One region of the Maridesulfovibrio pacificus genome, then DNA from elsewhere that is predicted to be linked to it. Evidence: predicted binding sites of a transcription regulator. Region 1 holds the regulator's gene; each other region holds the start of a gene.
What was found. Region 1 encodes sigma-54, which starts transcription at its own class of promoters, with help from an activator protein. Its sites were predicted from a motif close to CTGGCACGGNNNNTGCTT; they were not measured.

Region 1 (3,133 bases):
AGACCCTTAGAACGGTAGATTTACCGGCTCCGGAAAGACCGCTCACAACAATCACAGGAAAGGAATCTACATCGACCACCTCAATATCCTCCTTGCGCAATAGCCTACAAACAAAATTAGCAATGACCCAAGTTCATTGCTAATCTGATTTGTTAATTTGAAAAATGTCGATTCTAGCTGAGACCGAGGAGCTTAAGCAGCTCCTGCTTGTCATCTGTCTCTATAAATGCCTGCCGAAATGCTTCATCTTTAAGTTGCCGGGAAATCTGTGCCAAAACCTTCAAATGAGCACCGGCCCCCTGTTCGGGGGCCAGTACCATAAAGAATATCTTACATGGCTGCATGTCCAGAGATTCGAAGTCGACTCCCTCGCTGGATCGGCCGACCACCACGACAATCTCTTCAAGACATTCCAGTTTACCGTGGGGGATGGCTATGCCATCCCCGATTCCGGTTGTTCCAAGTTTTTCGCGATCATTAAGGACCTTAAGGGCATTTTCCACATCCACTTCCAGACCTGCGTCCTTTAGGGTGGAAACCATTTCTTTCAGAACTTCACTCTTATCAGAGGCCTGCAGTTCATGAATTACAAGGTCCTTTGCCAGATTATCAGTTATATTCATCAGTTAGTATCCTGGGTCAATTAAACCGAAGTCGCCATTATTGCGGCGATAAATTACGTTTATGGCTTCATTATCCGCGTTGCGGAATACGAGGAATTCGTGGTCGAGAGTCTGAAGCTGCTCTGCGGCTTCATCGACACTCATAGGCTTGGGAACAAAGGAGTCAGACTCCACAATCACAGGTTCCCTATACTCTTCCTCTCCATAGCTGAGAATATCCATTCGGGCAGGAGCTGACTCCTTACGCCTATGGCTTCTCATCTTTTCGTTTGCGCGGCGAAGCTGGGCTTCAAGCTTGTCCAGAACCATATCCACGGTGGAATACATGTCCTCGGACACTTCGTAAGCTGAAACATGAAGATGATCAGAGCTGAAAACAACTTCCGCAACATGCCTGAACTTATCTACTGACAGATTCACCTGCATATCAGTGTTGTCAGGATTGCTTACGTACTTTACCAACTTGGAGAAACGGCTGTTTGCATATTCCTTAAGATGTTCGGATGCGTCGAAGTTCTTAAAAGTAAATGCTACGTTCATAAAGAGCCTCCTTAGTAAAGGGTGAATATGCGTTGATTTCTCCGGACTACATTAGAATACTTTTTTCCTCTTGGAAGAGGAGAGAATCCCCATTGCAGTCCTATACTTGGCTACGGTCCTTCTGGCTATGTTGACTTCCAGTTTCTCTTTGAGAATCTCAGCTATCTTTTCATCGCTGAGGGGTTTCTTTCCGTCTTCTTCACCGATCAATTTCTTGATCGTCGCCTTGACGGACTCGGAACCGACCTGAGAACCGTCATCCAGACCGAGCGCACTATTAAAGAAAAATTTAAGTTCATAAATCCCATGCGGAGTAGAAACATACTTATTAGTAGTGATTCGGCTCACAGTGGATTCATGCATCTCGATGTCTTCCGCAACCTCCTTAAGAATAAGCGGTTTTAACTTGGTGACACCGTGGGCGAAAAACTCTCGCTGGAATCTCACTATGGATTCAAGAACCTTATATAAGGTACGTTGCCGCTGATACAGGCTCTTCATCAGCCATTGAGCGGAACGCATCTTGTCCTGAAAATATTCCTTGTCATCTCCCTTGGTTGATTCAAGAGTCTCCACATAAAATGCATTCATTTGCAATTTCGGAAGACCGTCTTCGTTCAGAACTATGACAAAATCACCGTCATATTCATAAACATAAGCATCAGGGCTGACATAGAAAGAGTCTCCACTTGAAAAACTTGCTCCGGGCAGCGGATCAAGTGTCTGCATCAAGTCCAGATAACTCTTTAAATCCTCCATACTGAGCTTGAACTTTCTTGCCAGAGGCTTGTAGCGCTTCTTTTCAAGATCATCCAAATGATCCCGGACCAGCGAAACCAGAATTGGATCATCGTCAAGCTTCAATGCTTCCAGCTGGATAAGCAGACATTCCTGCGGAGTCCTTGCCGCCACGCCTACCGGATCGAATCGCTGAATGCGATGCAATACCTTTTCTACATCTTCGATTTCAGCATAGCATGTTTCACAGACTTCTTCCAAGTCTATCCGCAAAAAACCTCCCGAACTTAAATTACCAATAAGACATTCACCTATGGCAATATCCTTCTCAGTAAAATCGGAAAGAGTCATCTGCCAATGCAGATGGCCATCAAGGGATGCCGACTTGGTCAGGCGTGCTTCAAAAGAAGTTCCTTCTTCATATGATTCCGACTCGCGGGAAGAGGACTGCTTTGATGTACTGGAAAATTCACCGAGATAGTTCTCCCACTCGGCTTCCTTGGAAATTTGTGCTTCTTCGGCAGTAGCGGTGCCTGCATCCGCATCGGGAGAGTCTGTACGCTCCTGAGCTTCAGCTTCTTCAAGGATAGGATTCTCCATGAGTTCCTGGTGGACGGTATCCACCAACTCCAATCGGGAAAGCTGCAACAACTTGATCGCCTGCTGCAGCTGAGGAGTCATTACCAGCTGTTGAGTAAGCTTTAATTGTTGTCTAAGTTCCAACCCCATATATTCAGGCCACCTTGTAAATTGATTCGTGTATTTTCAGATTCAGATTTATTGTTACACTATATACTGGACTAAACTTTTTTTTCATTCTTTTAATCCGAGCTTGATTCAACTATGCCACATCCCATTGCAAGATGCAACAAAGACCTCTGATTTGTCTGAAATTTAAGGATTTTTTATAAAATAGAAATGCATATGAAAAAAGTGTACCAATGTTCTGCCCGACTGTAAATCGACAAAGACAAAATTCATCAAACTTTACCAAAAAAAAGCCGAAACTCATTAGAGTTCCGGCTTGTAAAAAATCAATTCTCAGCACGCAAAGCTAAAGACTGAAACTATCACCCAGATAAAGTCTGCGGGCCTTGGTGTTTTTCACGATGTTCTCAGGTGAACCATTCAAAATCACTCTGCCCTCATAAACAAGGTAAGCACGATCACAGATAGAAAGAGTCTCGCGAACGTTATGGTCGGAAATTAAAATCCCAAGCCCCATATCCTTA
Region 2 (3,133 bases), on a different contig from region 1:
CGTTGATCATAATCTGTTTGGCGCGCTTGCGGGCTACTTTGGGCGGATACTTCTTCAGAAGTTCTTCCTTGATGTCCGCCGGGTCCCACTGCACCACTTTAGTCTTACTCATGATTCATATCTCCTTGAGTGGTTAGGCGATGGACTTCGCGCCTGTTTCTCCGGTTCTGACCCTGACTGCGTCGCCTACGGGGCAGACGAATATCTTGCCGTCACCGGGTTTGCCGGTTTTGTTCACTTCTATGATGGTCTCAATTATCGATTCCACTGATTCTTCGGGAACAACTGCGGTAAGAACTCGTTTGGGATAAAGTTTGCCTTTTTCTCCGAGAACTGCGGCAGCTTCTTCGTAACCGGATTCAACTCCTTCAAGGACAGCCGGGTTGACGAAGCCTTTTCCACGTCCCTGAGCCTCGTGGGCGAAGAAGGCATCAAGTCCTGCTTCGGTAAGGGCTTTTTTAGTGCGGTTCATCATGTCCATCCGCACGACTGCGATGATTTCCTTCATGCTATGCCTCCTCAACGGGAGCTGCTTCGTTTACGCCTGAGCTGATGGTGTAGACATCCTCGACATCGGTCACAAAGATCTTGCCGTCACCGAAAGCGCCTTTTGTTCCTGAGCGGGCCGCATCCATGATGGTGTTGATTACGAAGTCTTTGTCGCCAGCTTTGACTACGCTCATGAGCATGGTTTTGGGGATTTCGTCGTAGGTTACTTCGCCGATTTTGATGCCGCGCTGTTTACCGCGGCCTGCTACGGAATATTTGGTTACAGCGGGGTAGCCGTTGTCCATGAGTGCGGCCAGTACGTCATCCGCTTTTTCCGGTCTTACAATTGCTCTCACCATGATCATGATTTTTCTCCTTATCTGCTCTGCTATTTGTTGCGCTGCGCGCTTTTAAGAATGGATTGATATGTCTCCGGCGGCCCTCCGGGGCCAAAGAAACCTTTTGAAAAAAGTTTCTCTGGACTCTTCAAAAACTTTTATTTGGGCTTCGCCTCTGTTGACCCTCAATTGTGCGGGATCAGATGTTTTTGCAGGACCGGGAGGTTCGGGGAGTTTTCTAAGCTTCCATCAGGCCGTAATCGAGGAGCAGCTGTTCCAGTTCTTCGATTTCAAGAGGGGTCGGCACGACGAACATTTCGTTTTTGTCGATTGCATCGGCGAGACCCATGTAAGCTGATGCCTGCGGTACGCTGTCGTCCCATTCGATAACGGTTTTACGGTTGATTTCCGCACGCTGTACGTCGTTGTCACGGGGTACGAAGTAGATCATCTGGGTGCCGAGCTTTTTAGCCAGTTCTTCGATCATCTCTTTTTCGTTATCAACGTTACGGGAGTTGCAGATCAGGCCGCCGAGACGAACTCCGCCGGACTCGGCGTATTTCATAATACCTTTGCAAATGTTGTTGGCTGCATACATGGCCATCATTTCACCGGAACATACGATGTAGATCTCTTCTGCTTTACCGTCGCGGATGGGCATTGCGAATCCACCGCAGACAACGTCACCGAGTACATCGTAGAAAGCGTAATCAAGGCCTTCGGATTCTTCGTATGCACCGAGATTTTCCAGCATGTTGATGGAAGTGATGATACCGCGTCCTGCACAACCGACACCCGGTTCAGGGCCACCGGATTCAACACACCATGATTCACCGAATCCGGGTTTGCGGATATCCTCAAGTTCAACGTCTTCACCTTCTTCACGAAGGGTATCGAGTACTGATTTCTGAGCCAGTCCGCCGAGCAGCAGACGGGTGGAGTCCGCTTTAGGGTCACATCCAACAACCATGACCTTGCGGCCCATAGTTGCCAGTCCGGCTACGGTGTTCTGGGTGGTGGTGGATTTTCCGATGCCGCCTTTTCCGTAGATTGCTACTTTTCTCATTTTCTCCTCCATGTGGTTTGGATTGATTTTCGTTGTTGCTGTCTCTCGTAAGGCAAGTGGTGTGCCAAAGATGTTTTTGCGTCTTAAGGTGTTGTAATAATGTGCTAAAGTTTGAAGGATGAAGAAATGTAAAGACATACGAAAAATGTAGATTGCAACGAAAGTTCTGCACAAAATTGTAGGAAACTACATTTTTGCAGGTTGTGTGTAGGGTGTGAAAGGTAGGGTGATGTTATATAAATTAAGGTAGATAGGACGGTGTAATGTTTTGGCATCAATAATGCTTGATGGATTCTGTAAATTTTAATTCATTTGGAGCACTATTATGTTGATCGATACCACCCTGCGTGAAGGCGCACAGTTGTTCGGGGCTTATTTCAATCTGGAAACCCGTAAGCGTATCGCATCTTCCCTCATTTCCATGGGAGTTGATGAGATAGAGCTGGGCTGGGTCGGACAAGATGATCTTGCTCTTTTCGCAGGATATGCCCGTACCTTAGGAGGAGATACAGCTCTCAGTGTCTGGTCGCCCTGTCGGGAGAAAGACATTAAGATTGCAGCGGAGTTGGGATTAACGCGCATCAATATCGGAGTTCCGGTTTCGGATCTGCATATTGAAAAACGTCTGGACTCTGATCGTCAGGCTATCCTGCGTAAGCTGGCTGCTGCTGTGCGGACTGCCAAGGATTGCGGATTTGAATATGTTTCCGTGGGTCTTGAGGATATTTCACGTGCGGATGGCGATTTTGCCCTTTCCATGGCTCTGCATGCAGAGATTTGCGGAGCATCAAGGGTTCGTCTGGCGGATTCCCTTGGGCAACTGACTCCTCTTGCCATGGAAAAGCTGGTCAGAAAATTCAGGGAGAAGCTGCATATTGATATTGCCGTGCATTGCCATGATGATTTCGGCATGGCTACAGCCAACTCATTTACCGCCCTTGAAGCCGGAGCTGATTACGCGGACTGTTCCGTCTTAGGTATCGGAGAACGCTCCGGTATCGCAGCAACCGAGGAATTGGTGGCTCGTTTAGCACTGCGCGAAGGCAATACCCGCTATTTGACCTCGGTGTTAAAAGAAGCCTGTATGATTGTCGGGGTTGCAGCCAAGGTTGCCATTCCGCGTACCAAGGCTGTTGTCGGCACTGATATTTTTGCCTGTGAATCCGGTCTGCACACCCACGCACTCAGCAAATCACCGGAGCTTTTCGAACCGTACGATCCCGATTCTGTGGGCACGGCC
Region 3 (3,133 bases), 2.3 Mb from region 1:
CTCGACCAGTTGGCGGCTTGCCTCGATGCTTTTGCGCTTGCGCAGCATTTCCCAGCTGATGCAGCCTTCCTTGTTTTTCAGGTAGCAGCCGCTTTTTTCACGGATTTCGAGATAGCCCATGCTTTCAAGGTTGCAGAGGGCTTCCCTTACCGTGTTGCGGCTGGTTTTAAACATTTCTGCAAGCCGTCTTTCTCCGGGAAGTCGGTCCCCGATGGAGAAGGATTTGCCTTGCAGCATTGCAGTAATTTTCTGACAAAGGATTGGTCGTTGTGTTGATGCCATATCTGGTCCAACCAGTTTGAGGGTTAATTGATCCGCTCTTCACTTGAAGAGGTTTTATGGTCCGTTTTTTTTGAGCACAAGGTGCTTTGTGAAAATAAGCACTTAAACTGGTCCAACCAGATGTGAAAGCCAAATATGCTAGGCTCGATCTTTTGCTGTATAAGTACTTAAAATATTGTGTTTTTGTTGTGGGTGCAGTGGTTTTGTTTTAGAAATAAAAAAAGCGCGATGAGAAACAATCTCATCGCGCTGTGTGGTAGATTTTGGCTGTCTGGTTGGACCAGATATGCAGCTATTTATTGATGCAGTGGCCTAAGGTTTCAATGAACTTATCGTGAAGTTCGTGAAGCGGGGGAGCTGCATCAGGGTCATAGCTGTGCGTTTTTGTTGAGCAGAATATCAGCACATTGGTCAGGGTCTCGTTTTCGTAGAAAGGCTGGGCATAATATGAACGTATTCCGTGGGGAATGAATAAGGCCCAGTCGATAGGTTTGATGCTTTTGGATGTTTCCATCACCACATGATTCTTAAGGTTGAAGCGGACGATGTTTTCGGCAATTGAACCTTCGTAGGGATGGGTGCGGTTTTCATCCAATCCGGCAAAAGGCTCTCCTGCAGCAGTAACTTCGACCTTGTTTTGGTCAATGAATATACGGGAAAGCATGATCGCATCCGTCGGGGATCCGAAGGGCAGCGCTTGCAGTATGGTTTCCAGCAAACATTCAATGCTGCTGCATTTATTCATTTCCTTGACTGCTGCCCCTGAAGGAACGGTTTCGTTGCCCCGGACCGGGATGCCTTTGCATGCCTGACAGTCATTACGGTGATCCATAGTGATCCAGAGAAGGTTCTCGCCGTTACGCGAAATACTCTGGATGCGGATTGAGCATTCGTGATTTTTACCCATGCTGTCCGTAACAGATAGTTTGCCATTCCAGCGGTCTGAAAAGATAAGACCTTCATATAATTTATGCAGGTCTGTATCTGTGTTGTGGCGGAAGAGATCCTGAAAGTTCATGGAGAGCAGTTCCTGCCGTTCATATTTCAGCAGAGCTCCGGCGGCATTGTTTGCAGCACATACGGATCGATCGGAAAAACGAACGAACAAGACCGGATCATCAATAAGATCAATTTTGGTAGCGAGATTCGGCCTGCCTTCCGTGGTCAGGATTTCATCAACCTGCCCGGAAATATCCATCAGCATACCGACGGAGCAAGTCTGATGCAGGGGATCGGGAATGGCCCCGAGCCTGAACCATCTGGTCGAGTTTTTGTTCAGGCGCATACGGAAAACGCAACTGGTCGGTATGCGGTTCCTTACCTGCTGCAGGCTGTTCTGGAATTTTTCCCAGTCTTCGCTCAGGATCATATCGCGGGCGAGTTGCGGGTTTTGGAGGACGGATCTTACTTTTTGATTGTCGGTTGGTATTATGTAGGAATTAAGAAAAGAGATTTCATTTTCTACAATATCAATTCGCCAAATGATGGCGGGAAGTTGGTTTAAGTAGCTCGAGAAATGTTTTTCAAAGTCAGTGAATATTTTCTCGCATCCATTGGTATGAGTAGGCATTCTGATCCTTATTAATATTGGCTTCTATAGATAAAAAGATAGCCCGTTTATACCTTCAATTACTGTCTTGGCAAACATGTTTCTATTGGTCCAGCCAGATTAACCGGGGATTCCCAAAGTATGAATTGCATGCAATTTTTGCATGATTGCATGCAATTTAAGTGTGCAAAAATAGCATTTTTCGCGAGAGTTTCTTTGTTTTAGCATGTAAAAGCTATTTTTTCAGTATGTTATGGTTTATTGTCCTGTGATTGGTTTATGGCATGTCTTATGCTAAATGGGCCGCATGCAACGTACAACTACAACATGTCCTTACTGCGGTGCCGGCTGCTCTCTTTCTTTGGAAGTAGAGGAGGGGCGCATTGTCAGTGTTTCTCCCGGACCGGAACCATCAGTCAATCAGGGCGCATTGTGCTCGAAGGGACGCTTCGGATTCGATTTTGTTCATCATAGCGACCGGCTGACTACTCCGCTGATACGCAAGAACGGCGAGCTGGTTCCTGCTTCATGGGATGAGGCGTTGGGTCTTGTGGCAAGCCGCTTAAGCTCCATTGTTTCTGAGCATGGTCCGCAGGCTGTGGGCGGTTTCAGCAGTGCCCGCTGTACCAATGAAGAGAACTACCTTTTCCAGAAAATTTTTCGCACAGGGTTCGGCAGCAACAATGTCGACCATTGCGCACGGCTCTGACACGCTCCCACTGTAGCCGGTCTGGCTACATCATTAGGAAGCGGTTCCATGACCAACTCCATCCGCGAGCTCTGGGACATGGGAAGGGGAGATTGTGTTTGCGCCATCGGGACCAATACTACCGAATGCCATCCCATCATCGGTATCGGCATGATGGAGGCCAAACGCAACGGCGCCGGATTGATTGTCATTGATCCCCGCGAGATCGACCTTGCACGTCAGGCCGATGTCTGGCTCAGATTGCGTCCGGGCACAGATACTGCGCTGCTTTCTTCCATTGCCAAGGTCATTCTGGATGAAGGGCTCGCTGACGTTGAAGCCGTTGCTGCAGCTACCGAAGATTTTGCAGCTTTCCGGGAAGGATTGCAGGCTTTCGATCCTGAAAGTGTTGCTGCCATCGCTGAAGTTCCTGCGTCTGATATACGCAAAGCCGCGCGGCTTATCGGAAAGTCAGCCAATGCTGCCTTCTACTACACAATGGGCGTGACCCAGCACACTACCGGAACCAATAATGTTCTTGCTGTTTCCAACCTTGCACTGGTCAGCGGAAATATCGGGCGGCCTAAGACTGGTGTGAACCCGTTGCGTGGTCA
Region 4 (3,133 bases), on a different contig from region 1:
ACGGCGCACATCGTCAATAGCAACGCCCTGCGGGGTTGTTACGATAACTGCGTGAGCGTCCTGACCGAGGGTCTGCAATGCGGAAAGAGGTTCGTCACCGGTTCCGGGAGGGCAGTCAACGACGAGGAAGTCGAGGTCGTTCCATGCAACATCCTGTACGAATTGTTTGATCATGCCGATTTTTACGGGACCACGCCAGATTACCGGATCGTCTTTGCTGGGCAGCATGAAGCCGAGGGACATAACCCAGAGATTGCTGGACCAGGAGATGGGTTCGATCACTTCATGCCCGATGTGAGGTTTCTCATCCTGCAGGCTGAGCAGGCGGGGAACACTGGGACCGTGTACGTCAACGTCAAGCAGTCCGACCTGTTTACCGGCAAGAGAGAGAGCAACGGCAATATTGGTTGCTACAGTACTTTTACCGACGCCGCCTTTACCGGAAATAACCACGATTTTGTGTTTGATTCTGGAAAGGGTTTTTTTCAGTTTCATATCTTCGGGGCTGCAACCTTCAGAACAACCGGAAGAAGAACAGCCGGAACCTGATGAAGAGCAGCTTCCGCATGCGTGATCGCTCATATATCAATCTCCTGACCCTCATTGGCAGAGGGGGTAGTCATTATTAAAAACAGATTGTCCAATCTGTCACAATAGGCATTACAAGGTAAACTAAGACGTGAACCTGACTTGTCAATGGTTGAAAGGTTCAGTCATGCCCGCAGAGCAAGGGAGAGGAGAAAAGGCATGACTGAACGCGATAAAGGAAATTTTACCAGTGGCCCGGTTTGTCCGCATCCGCAGCAGCTTCGAGCTTGCCGTCTTTAAAGGAAGACAGGGCTTCTGCAACAGTCCCTCCGCCTACGAGGTAGACTTCGATGGAGCCTTTATCTAGTGCGGTAAAGGCCTTAGGGCCTACGTGTCCGGTGATTACCGCAGTTGCGCCGGTGGCGGCTACGTTCTGGGCAGACTGGATTCCTGCACCCTGAGCCGCATTCAGGTTCTGGGTGTTGTCGATGTATTCCTGAGTATCGGTATCGGTATCGCAGACCAGAAAGCCTTTTGCGCGACCGAAACGAGGGTCGATATCTCCGTTGAGATCATTGCCCTGACAGCTGATGGCGATTTTCATATTATTTACTCCTGTGCACTGAGTCCAGGGTCGGTTCGCAGGGGTGCATTGTATCCTGCACACCCTTTCTGGCCCTGAAGCCCCTGTTTCCCTGTCCGCACCTGCCTCTGCCCCTGCATCCGGGCATGACATGGTCTTCCAGACAGTCCTTTTGATAGGCGGAGAGCACTTGCTCGGTCATTCCCGTAATCCACGGTACAACTCTAACTCCGGCCTGTTCCAGTTCATTCATAGTGCAACCGCAGATTGCACCGCATATTAAAAACGTTGCCCCGCAGGCTGTAATGGCGGATGTCCTGTCCTTTGGGTCTTTTGAGGGAAGGGATAGGTAGCCTGCGGGACAAATTTTATTGTCATCCACCCGGAACAATTTCAGGTCCGGGGCATTGTCAAATACGGAGGCCAGCCTGTCTTCGTAGCAGGCTAAACAAAGCAGCGTTGAGTTGGTATTGCGTCCTTCGTTTCCTCTCATGGAAGGCTATAAGGCATAGTTTGTGCCATGAGGATAAAAAAGAATTAAATCGGATATTTATTAGAATTTGGAAGAGATGGAGAGAGGGGGTTTTAGATCAAAATTAGCCGAAAAGGTAGATATGCGGGCTAATTATGCGTCCATGTCATCGCAGCGCGCGATGGTGCGGCGAAGGGTGTCTTTGGAAATACCCAGTTCGCGGCAGGTGGCCATTTTCTTGCCGTTGTTGCGCTCAAGAGCACGACGCACAGCCATGCATTTGATTTCATCCATGGTCAGCGGCATGTCTTCGTGTGAGGCTGTTTCTTTTGATTTCGGCTGGAGATATTCCGGCAGGTGTTCGACCTGAATAAAGCCCGAAGGGCAGAGAATAAAAGCGAACTCGAGGATGTTTTCCAGTTCCCGCACATTGCCGGGGAAGGGATGGCGCATGAGGATGTGCAGTGTGTCTTCGGAAATACCGTCGATATCTTTGCCTTGCAGGGCATTGAGCCTGTTTACAAAGTGGTTGATCAGGAGAGGGATGTCCTCGACCCGCGCCTTGAGCGGAGGAAGGTTGAGGGTCACTACATTCAGGCGGTAGTAGAGGTCCTGTCGGAATGCACCCTGTTCCACCAGTTCTGACAGATTTTTATTGGTGGCGGCTACAACCCGGACGTTGGTTTTCACGCTCTGCACCGCCCCAAGCGGCTCAAAAGTTTTTTCCTGTAATACGCGAAGCAGTTTGACCTGTAATTTGGCAGGCATGTCCCCGATTTCATCAAGGAAAATTGTGCCACCTGCAGCCAGTTCGAAGCGTCCGGCCTTGTCTTTGCGGGCATCGGTAAAGGCTCCGGCCTTGTAACCGAAAAGTTCTGATTCCAGCAGATTATCAGGCAGGGCGCCGCAGTTTACAGCTACAAAAGGGCCATCTTTACGTTCACTGAGGTTATGAATGGCCCGGGCGAAAAGTTCTTTACCCGTGCCGGATTCTCCAAGCAGGAGAACAGTGGCTTCACTTTTACTGACTTGGGGCAGGATGGAAAATACTTTTCCAAGCTGTGCGCTTTTACCGATGATGTCTTCAAAGCGCCATGAATCTTCCACCTCACGGCGGATCATCTGAATATCAGTCAGGTCACGGAAGCTTTCCACGCCGCCTATGAGTTTTCCATCGCCGTCAACAAGTGGTGCGGCGCTGATGGAAACCGGAACCTTGCGTCCGTCAGCGTGGATGAAAAATATGGATTTGTTGGAGATGCGTCCGCAATCGTTCATGCAGGTGCGCAGGGCGCAGTCACCGTCGCAAAGGCTGGAGTGGAAAACGTCCCAGCATTTTGAGCCAACCGCTTCTTCGGGATGGACTCCGGTGATTCGGCTGGCAGCTTCGTTAAAGAATGTTATGTTCCAGTCCCGGTCTACCGTAAACACCCCGTCTGCTAAAGAGTCAAGAACTGCGGAGCACGGCAGGTTGCTAGGGAATTTCATGAAACATCCATCAAAAGGGCGAAGCCTTATAAAAGGTTTTGAAGGGATGGGGTCTGTGGAAG

Region 2: nifH (nitrogenase iron protein) is a predicted target of sigma-54. The motif match lies at 1,944-1,961, and genes of this name have one in related genera.
Region 3: fdhF (formate dehydrogenase subunit alpha) is a predicted target of sigma-54. The motif match lies at 2,111-2,128, and genes of this name have one in related genera.
Region 4: ACNI23_RS17455 (NifB/NifX family molybdenum-iron cluster-binding protein) is a predicted target of sigma-54. The motif match lies at 1,616-1,633, and genes of this name have one in related genera.

The regions. Positions count from the first base shown of each region.
Region 1 is NZ_JBLZNE010000001.1:1,474,079-1,477,211, forward strand. It holds gene rapZ (RNase adapter RapZ) at 1-79, opposite strand, end outside; gene ACNI23_RS06875 (PTS sugar transporter subunit IIA) at 174-623, opposite strand; gene hpf (ribosome hibernation-promoting factor, HPF/YfiA family) at 627-1,163, opposite strand; gene rpoN (RNA polymerase factor sigma-54) at 1,215-2,630, opposite strand; gene lptB (LPS export ABC transporter ATP-binding protein) at 2,956-3,133, opposite strand, start outside.
Region 2 is NZ_JBLZNE010000003.1:106,026-109,158, forward strand. It holds gene nifD (nitrogenase molybdenum-iron protein alpha chain) at 1-112, opposite strand, end outside; gene ACNI23_RS19770 (P-II family nitrogen regulator) at 134-508, opposite strand; gene ACNI23_RS19775 (P-II family nitrogen regulator) at 510-857, opposite strand; gene nifH (nitrogenase iron protein) at 1,066-1,893, opposite strand; gene ACNI23_RS19785 (LeuA family protein) at 2,219-3,133, shown strand, end outside.
Region 3 is NZ_JBLZNE010000001.1:3,725,032-3,728,164, forward strand. It holds gene ACNI23_RS17270 (FadR/GntR family transcriptional regulator) at 1-282, opposite strand, end outside; gene ACNI23_RS17275 (diguanylate cyclase) at 575-1,852, opposite strand; gene fdhF (formate dehydrogenase subunit alpha) at 2,130-3,133, shown strand, end outside.
Region 4 is NZ_JBLZNE010000002.1:14,734-17,866, forward strand. It holds gene ACNI23_RS17445 (iron-sulfur cluster carrier protein MrpORP) at 1-582, opposite strand, end outside; gene ACNI23_RS17450 (NifB/NifX family molybdenum-iron cluster-binding protein) at 773-1,132, opposite strand; gene ACNI23_RS17455 (NifB/NifX family molybdenum-iron cluster-binding protein) at 1,134-1,604, opposite strand; gene ACNI23_RS17460 (sigma-54 interaction domain-containing protein) at 1,737-3,071, opposite strand.